One region of the Cytobacillus kochii genome, then DNA from elsewhere that is predicted to be linked to it. Evidence: riboswitches for the same ligand, from Rfam matches in the RefSeq annotation. Region 1 holds a riboswitch; the other holds the start of a gene.
The links. Region 1 has a riboswitch for S-adenosylmethionine ahead of LG276_RS05815 (MetQ/NlpA family ABC transporter substrate-binding protein). Riboswitches for the same ligand answer to the same signal wherever they lie in the genome.
Positions count from the first base shown of each region.

Region 2: it holds a riboswitch for S-adenosylmethionine, as region 1 does, so the genes downstream of both, LG276_RS02205 (hypothetical protein) here and LG276_RS05815 (MetQ/NlpA family ABC transporter substrate-binding protein) in region 1, are expected to answer to the same signal.

Region 1 is NZ_CP085254.1:1,070,795-1,075,227, forward strand. It holds gene LG276_RS05800 (B12-binding domain-containing protein) at 1-283, shown strand, start outside; gene LG276_RS05805 (STAS domain-containing protein) at 270-1,043, shown strand; gene LG276_RS05810 (pyridoxal phosphate-dependent aminotransferase) at 1,321-2,484, opposite strand; SAM riboswitch class I at 2,726-2,836, shown strand; gene LG276_RS05815 (MetQ/NlpA family ABC transporter substrate-binding protein) at 2,926-3,750, shown strand; gene LG276_RS05820 (aminoglycoside phosphotransferase family protein) at 3,827-4,433, opposite strand, start outside.
Region 2 is NZ_CP085254.1:390,613-395,045, forward strand. It holds gene LG276_RS02190 (fumarylacetoacetate hydrolase family protein) at 1-683, opposite strand, end outside; gene LG276_RS02195 (IclR family transcriptional regulator) at 1,024-1,776, shown strand; gene LG276_RS02200 (hypothetical protein) at 2,163-2,561, shown strand; SAM riboswitch class I at 2,649-2,740, shown strand; gene LG276_RS02205 (hypothetical protein) at 2,796-3,002, shown strand; gene LG276_RS02210 (O-acetylhomoserine aminocarboxypropyltransferase/cysteine synthase family protein) at 3,028-4,305, shown strand.

The sequences.
Region 1 (4,433 bases):
TTTACCTGTACAATATGCTTTGCAGGCTGCGAAGGATTGGAAACCAGATGTAATTGGCTTATCAGTTTCGATTGCTACTCATTTACCGACACTTACGGAATATATGGAAGCTTTTTCTTATTTACCAAAGAAACCTAGGGTTCTATTAGGTGGAAGATTGACGAATTTATATGATTTAGCTTCTTTTACTGCTATAAAACCGGAAATTATTTCAAACTTATATGCTGTAGATAAATGGATCACTGCTTTTAATACGAAGGGGAGGAAAAATGCGATTAATTGATCTACATTTGCCGATACCGTATATACTGGCTAATAAGAATGGTGAAATCATTAGCTATACATCTAAAGCGGATGAAGTCTTTGATTTATCAGAAGGTACGATTAAAAGTATAGTTGATGAAGGGAGTATCTCCAAGTTTGAAAGGGTAGCTGCCATACCAGAAAAAAGCATGAGATTTGAAGCTAATTTAAAAACAAGAAGTATACCGATAGCACTATTTGATATTCATATCAGCTGGGATTTTCAAGGTAATGCGTCCATGCAATTTTTATACAAAGATGATGATAATGAACCATTAATGGAGAAATTACAAGCACTTCAAAACAGATTAGCAAAGACAGATTTTGAACTTTATGAGCAGAAGGAAACATTAGAACAAACATTGCAAAGGTTGGATGAATTATCAGGTCCTTTTATCTCTTTAACAAAAGAGATATGTTATATCCCTTTGTTTGGTGATATGACGGGCGATAAATTTACAACGATTATGGAACAAACGCTTGCCCGTCTGTCAGATCATGACTACAGGTGGATACTGATTGATTTAACAGCGGTTGCTAAAGTATATAATGAGGGAACGAGCGGTTTAGAGGTTTTAATCAAGAGCATTCTTCTAATGACAGGTGGAGAAGTGAGGCTCATTGGTATAAATCCGAGGCTAGCAAAAGCACTTCAACCTTATCAATTAAGAAATGTTGTTCATACGGAACAATCGTTACAAAGTTTTCTTCAATCAGTGATAAATAATCATGCTATATAAACATTGATTAACCTGAGAGGGTACGTGGAAAATGTATTGGGGTGCGCGGTGTTTATGGGGTGGCTTTGTTAAAAGAAAAGATTGCCGGATAACGACATGTTTTGAAAAATCTAAGTAAAGACATATGCAACAATGAAGATGATCCTTTGTAACGGGAATGCGAATTTAAAAGGAAGAGAATATGGAGATTGAGATCGTTAATAAAACAACCTAGCCCATTGGAACTTAAGTTAACATGTTTCTATGGGCTAGGTTTGTAGTTGCTATACCTCTTATATTAAAATAATTTGAGTTCACCAATTCTTTCTACTGCTTCAATTAATCGTTCTTCATCGACAAGTAATCCAACCCGAACATAACCTTCTCCAAAGGTCCCAAAGCCTTTTCCAGCGGCAACAGCTACATCTGCTTTTTCCAGTAAGTAGTCAGCAAATTCTTCACTATTGTATCCTTCAGGCACTGGCATCCAAGCAAAAAACGATCCTGAAGGAGACTTGCCGTGCCAGCCAACCTTTTCACAAGCGTTCATGAATGCATTTCTACGTCTCTCATATCGAGCAACAAGTTCGTCTACACTTGTTTGATCCCCATTTAATGCATCGGCAGCAGCTTTTTGTATGGCAGGGAATAAGCTTACATACATATGGTCTTGAAGAAGGTTGATGGCTTCAATGATTTGTTCATTTCCAACCGCAAATCCAATTCTCCACCCAGCCATATTATATGTTTTTGATAATGTATACATTTCAATACCAACTTCCTTCGCTCCGGCTGTGGCTAAGAAACTTTCAGGTTTCTTCCCATCAAAGCCGATAGCACCATAAGCAAAATCATGCAAGATGGTCATGTTGTTTTCTTTAGCAAAAGCAACAGTTTCTTCAAAAAATGTGGAATCAGCTGTCGCGCCTGTTGGATTATTAGGATAATTCAAAAATAGTAGGCGGGCATCCTTTTTTTGTTTTTCTGTAAATTGTGAGTAATCAGGTAGAAACTGATTGGCTTCTTTCAAAGGAAAGGTTTCGTATTTTACATTTGCCAAAACCGCACCAGATTCATAATCAGGGTAACCTGGATCTGGTAAGAGCATTAGATCTCCCTCATTGAGTAGGCATAATGGGATTTCTACTAAACCTGCTTTAGCGCCAAAAAGGATAGCTACTTCTTTTTCAGGATCAATTTCTACCCCATATTCACGCTTATAAAAGGAAGCAGCGGCCTTCTTTAATTCATTAATTCCTCGAAAAGGAGAATATTTATGTGTCATTGGGTCTTCTGCGGCTTGCTGAAGTGATTGTACAATATGTGCAGGTGTTGGCTGGTCGGGATTGCCTTGTCCTAGGTTAATAACGTCTCTGCCTTCAAGTTTTGCAGCAGCAACTTTTTGAACAAGGGAAGCAAAAAATTGTTGAGGTAATTGCTTCAAACGATGCGATAATTCCATTTTTAATCCACCTTCATTCATTTAATCTATATACGAACGCATTTTATAACCAAAAAGACAAATTGTCCAGTTAATTTTATACAAAAGGAAATATTCGCTTTCCTTTTTTGTTTTAAAAGAATAAAGGAGAGATAGTTGGATTACTAAACCCGTTTTCTAGGGAGGTTGGATGTAACATTATTTCGAACATTGACAAAAATAAAAGAGAGTAGTAATATCATATCATAAAAATTAAATGAAAAGCTTATCCAGAGTGACTGAGGGACTAGGCCCTATGACGTCCGGCAACCCCCAATATTGGGAAGGTGCCAATTCCTGCAGAATGATATCCATTCATTCTGAAAGATAAGGCGGAATATAAATCAATGCCTCTTTCAGATGATGAATAGTGGCTTTTTTTATTGGTTAAAATTCTGGTTACAGCTATGGGGAGGAAACATAATGAGAAAGTGGCTAATTGTTTTATTCATTGCAACTATTTGTTTACTAACAGCATGTGGCGGAGGTTCAGACACGAGTGGAGAAAAGGTGGATGAAACGAAAGAACTAAAAATTGGCGCTACTGCCGGTCCTTATAGTGATATGTTGAAGAAAGCTATTGTACCTGGTCTAGAGGAAAAGGGATATAAAGTAACTGTCGTAGAGTTTAGTGATTATATCCAACCTAACAAAGCTTTAAATGAAGATGATATACAAGCTAACCTTTTCCAACATACAATTTATTTGGAGAATTTCGAGAAAGAAAATAACATGGACTTAACACCATTAATTATTGTCCCAACAGCCCCAATGGGGATTTACTCGAATGTGTTTAATTCAATTGATGAGATTAAAGACGGTGCAACCATTGCCATTCCAAATGACCCAACGAATGCAGCACGCGCTTTAAATACGTTAAATGACGAAGGTTTAATTACGATTGATGAAAACGCCGATCCACTAACAGTATCTGAAAAAGATGTGAAGGAGAATAAAAAGAATTTAGTTTTTCAACCGATTGAAGCAGGACAATTACCAAGATCTCTAGAGGGTGTGGATCTAGCTGCAGTTCCAGGTAACTTTGCGTTGGCAGCCGATATGGACTTATTAAGTGCATTAACACTAGAAAATATGCTTGATGATTATCGCAATGTGGTTGCAGTTAAAGCAGACTTTGAAGATAAACAATACGCGAAAGACTTAAAAGAAGTGGTTGAGTCTGCAGAATTTGAAAAAATTATCGACGAAGAGTTTCAAGGATTTGGAAAGCCAACGTGGATGGAATAACGAAGTAATAACAAGCAAGAAACCGGACAAATTTATATGGATTTGTTCGGTTTCTAATCATAGTTGTAGAATACTGTTAAACTGATCTGTGCATAATTTGTATTTTGGTCATTCCTATATTTATGGATTGTCGAACAGCTTTTTCATCTTGGTCATTGACGTTTTTCAACCATTCGTGAAATATTGGTTGTAAGCCATAAAAGGAAGTGACTCTTCTATACATTTCATCTTTATTGAATTTTGTTTGATAAGATGCAAGAGCTTCTTTAGTGAATTGATCTCCGAAATCCCAATATAGCCCTGCAAAGTCAAACGCCGGGTCCCCTATTTGCGTATCTGTAAAGTCTATAATTCCTGATATCTCCTTTTTGCTTGGATGATAAAGGATATTGGCACTTGTTAGATCACCATGAATCACCACTTTTGCTTCTTTAAATTTTGACACCGCTAAAAACATTTTATCAATTTCTTCTTTTTCTGCGTCTTTTAAGAACGGAAATATTTTTTTAATCAGGGCTTGATGTAATTGCTCCCAATAATTTTCACTATGTAGTTCTTCTATATTACATTTCTTTGCTTCATCTATATCCAGACGATGTAATTCTGTAAGAAATGTTCCTAGCCGCTTGGCTTCATATAAAGGAGGAGTAATCAATGAATGAGATAATGCTTGTCCTTTAATA
Region 2 (4,433 bases), 680 kb from region 1:
AAACCAGATGGATCTTGTAATTCATCAGAAGTGATTAACCAAGGGCCCATTGGTGCACTACCTTCAACTGTTTTACCTTGCAACCATTGAAGTGTGCGACGTTGGATATCGCGGTAAGTGACGTCATTAGCGATTGTATATCCTGCTACATAGTTAAGTGCGTCTTCTTTTGCTACGTTTCTAGCTTTTTTACCTACAACAAAAGCAAATTCGGCTTCGTAATCTAATTGTTCAGAAATTGGATAGAATGGAATATCATCTTGTGGTCCAATCACTGTGTTAGCAAATTTAGCAAATACTACTGGGTGAGGCGGTAATTCTCTTCCCATTTCAGCAATATGTTCACGGTAGTTATGACCCACACAAATGATTTTTCCAGGTTTTGTTACAGGTGCTTCGATTTTTACATCTTCAAATGCATGTACAAGTGGATGTTTGAACGATTCACGATTATTTAATGCATAATCAACCATTTCCTTTGCGATGGAAAGGCTTTCATTTCCCCCTTGTAGGAAACCTTCCATTTGTGCTGGAATGTACGCTTCAGCAATTAACTCAGAACGTAGTTTACCTTCTGCTTCAAGAAAAGCTTGGTAAGCAAAGTTTAAGTCTACTACTTCATTTCCTTCTGTAACTGCTCCGATACGTGTGTTGTTATTGTGAGTGAAAGTAACTAATTTCATATTCAAACTCCTTTATGAAAAGTTTTTTTGTCTTGGAATTGCGTGATCAAAGAGTAAAACGCTTTGTGTGGAAGTGTTAGGCATAAAACCTTTTATTAATGAGCGTTTATTAGACTCTTTCTTCATCGGTTATTTAAATTCCATTAATAGTGAACGATGTTATCTATTAATGATAAATTTATAGTATCCTAATTTTCAGATAAACTCAAGTGAATTTGTTGTGGTTTTTTAAACTTTTTGAAAAATAAATCCTTTCGAAAGGATGCAAAACATGGATGAAATCAGAAAACATAGTGTTTTTCTGATATACTAAAAAAAATATAAAATAGGGGTTTTTTACATGAAAAATCAAAAACAAGCTACGATCCAATCGATTCAAGTCGGTATGAGAATTATTGACCTTTTAGTTGCTAGTGGAGAACCATTGAGGTTATCTGATATACAAGAAAAAACAGGAATTACAAAAAGTAATCTATATAAATACTTGAACACTTTTACGGAATTAGACATTCTATACAAGGATAAACATAATGGACAATATCAACTTGGAAGTAAATTAATTGAATATGGGGTGGCAGCTATAGGGCAGGAAGATGTGATTTCACGTGTTCTACCTTATTTAAAGGATTTAAGTCAGCAACTAGACAATACATGCCTATTAACTACGTGGACATATAATGGTCCAATTATCTCGAAAATATGGAACCCGGGACATGCCTATAATATTGGGGCGCAGTTAGGCTCACTTTTACCACCGCTATCATCGACTGGGAAAATATTCGAGAGCTTCCTTGATTCAGCTACAACTAAAGATTGGATTAAGGTTATGGGGAAAGAAGGAAAAGGGAATGTGGTAGAAGAAATCAACCGCGTAAGGCAGGAACGGATTGCCTTTGCTAATGAGCCCTTGATTCCTACTGTATCTTCTGTGTCTATACCAATCTTTAATTATAATCAAGAATTATTAAGTGCGATAACAGTAGTTGGTTTCTCAGAGTCGATTCCAAAAGACCCCTCTGCAGATAAAAGTCAATCTATTATAAAAGTAGGAAAAGAAATCTCTGCACAATTTGGCTATCGAGCAAGGGGCTGAATGATTTAAATCCTACTCTATATGAGGCGGTTGCATCAAAGGGAAAGTTGTTTACCATAGCTAAAAGAGATTTAGTTTATGATCCACGTTAAAGAGCAAAACGAAGCTAAAAAGAAGCAAATCGAATGATGAACCGGGGAAAAGGGCGAAACAAAGCGTACATAATAGCTGGGTATACATCTAGTAATGGCTCACCTTTCATCCAAATGCGTAAAAGTTGAAGGGGAAATTATTATGACCCTTATATCTGATCCACTTGTTTTAATTTAGACTAAAACTACACACCACCCGACCCCTTAATTGAAAATAGTTTGATGTGATTTTATTGAATATTTAAAAGAGAAGGTCTATAATTTTATACAAATAGTAAAGGTGGTGCTCTAATAGTGAACAATAAGGATATGTCCAATCATGTATTTTTTGATATATTAGCAGAGAAAATTAAAAGAGATAGTCATGAAGAGTACAATCGATTTGTTAATTATGTAAACGCATTAGCTAAGGATAAAGGGTGGAAGGAATTACAAGAAGAGGTTGTTCATTTACAAGCTTTTCTTTCGTATTTAGATGATAAGTTGGCTATCATCGATGATTATGAAGATATTATGAATATGAAAGCAACTTTGCTTGATATGATTGTTAACGATTTAAATGATACGTCTGTTTATCTTTTAGTGGAGGCTCTTATGTATAATAAAGAGCTGAATTATTTGCAATCCTTTGTATCCCCAGTTGAATATTGGGTGTCGGTAATAAAGGCAAAAGAAAGACTTTACGCTGCATAAAAGATTTATTATAAAAAGCTGTTGACAGCGCTGGATGATAAGGTTATTCTGATTTATAATTAATGACTCTTAAAATTTAAAAAATTCAATTTATCAAGAGAGGTGGAGGGACTGGCCCTTTGAAGCCTCAGCAACCGACCAAAACTAGGTAACGGTGCTAATTCCAAGATAGATAAGTTGAGGATATGGCGATATATCGTGAGCCCCTCTTCTTTAGCAAGAGGGGCTTTATTTATGCCGATTAGACGACTAAAGGCGGCTTTCGATGGAAGAGTACAATCTCTTTTTATTGAAAGTGGTCTTTTTTCTGCTCTTGGAAAGGGTGTTGAACATAAAAAATGGATGTTCCAAATTCAATCTAGGAAAAAACAACCATTGTGCTGGCATACTCAAAAGCTCATCACTGATAGATTGTTTCCGAGTCGAGTTTGTTTATTATAAGTGAAATGTGAGAGGAGAATGAAAAATGAATCATCGCCAGTTTGATACAATAGCGCTTCATGGGGGGCAAGTGCCAGATCCTGTTACAAAGGCGAGAGCTGTTCCAATATACATGACTTCATCCTATGTGTTTGAAGATACCGATCATGCAGCAAGCTTATTTCAGATGCAAGAGCCTGGCTTTATTTATTCAAGGAATGCAAATCCAACTAATGCAGTGTTTGAGGAGAGAATGGCACAGTTAGAGGGTGGCGTAGCCTCATTTGCTGTTTCATCTGGGCAAGCAGCGATTTCCATTGCCCTTTTAACACTTGCAAGAGCAGGCGATGAGATAGTTTCTACACAGGCTCTTTATGGTGGCACATATCATTTATTCGCAGAAACGTTTAGTAAATTCGGCATCAATGTTCATTTTGTTGATGGGACGGACTTTACATCTTTAGAAGGAAAAATTAATAAAAGGACAAAGGCGATTTTTACAGAGACAATTGGCAACCCGAATATGGAGGTAGCACATTTAGAAAAGTTAAGTGAGATAGCGAAACGTCACGGCCTACCATTAGTTGTAGATAATACATTCACTACGCCATTTTTACTAAAACCGCTTGCATTTGGTGCAGATATAGTCGTTCATTCAGCAACTAAATTCATTGGTGGTCATGGGACGGCAATTGGTGGGGTGATTGTAGATGGAGGAAGATTTGAATGGAGTAACGAAAGATTTCCTTCCTTTAATGAGAAAAAGCCTGCTATTGGTAATCGCAGCTATGTTGAAATTTCTAGGGAAAAAGCGTTTATTCTTAAAGCAAGATTTGAACTTGGCCATGACTTAGGGGCAACGCTGTCTGCCTTCAATAGCTGGTTATTTATTCAAGGTTTGGAATCATTAAGTGTCAGAGTAGAAAAGCAAGTCGCTAATGCACAAGTTTTGGCTAAGAGGCTAGGAGAGTTACCTCATATTTCTTGGGTGAACTACCCTGGGTTAGAAAGCCATCCGCAATATCATCTCGGAAAGAAGTATTTTCCGAGTGGGGCAGGTGCAATCTTTACATTTGGCATCAAAGGGGGAATCAGTACAGCTAAAAGGTTTATCAACTCACTAAAGCTGGTATCACATTTAGCAAATGTTGGTGACGCGAAAACGCTCATTATTCATCCAGCGAGTACAACACATGCTCGTCTTTCACCAGGGCAACAAGCGGAGGCGGGTGTGAGTCCCGAAATGATCCGCCTTTCTGTTGGCTTAGAGGATCCTGTAGATGTGATGGCTGATATTACGCAAGCGTTAAAACAATGTACGTAGGTTTATTACGATTTACATTATAAAGGGTGAAAAGAGTGAAGTTAAAGTGCCTAAAAAGAGAACCATTCTTCCTTCCTTTACCATATACTTTGTTGATCGCATGTCTCAGGCAATTCACCTTATGTTTT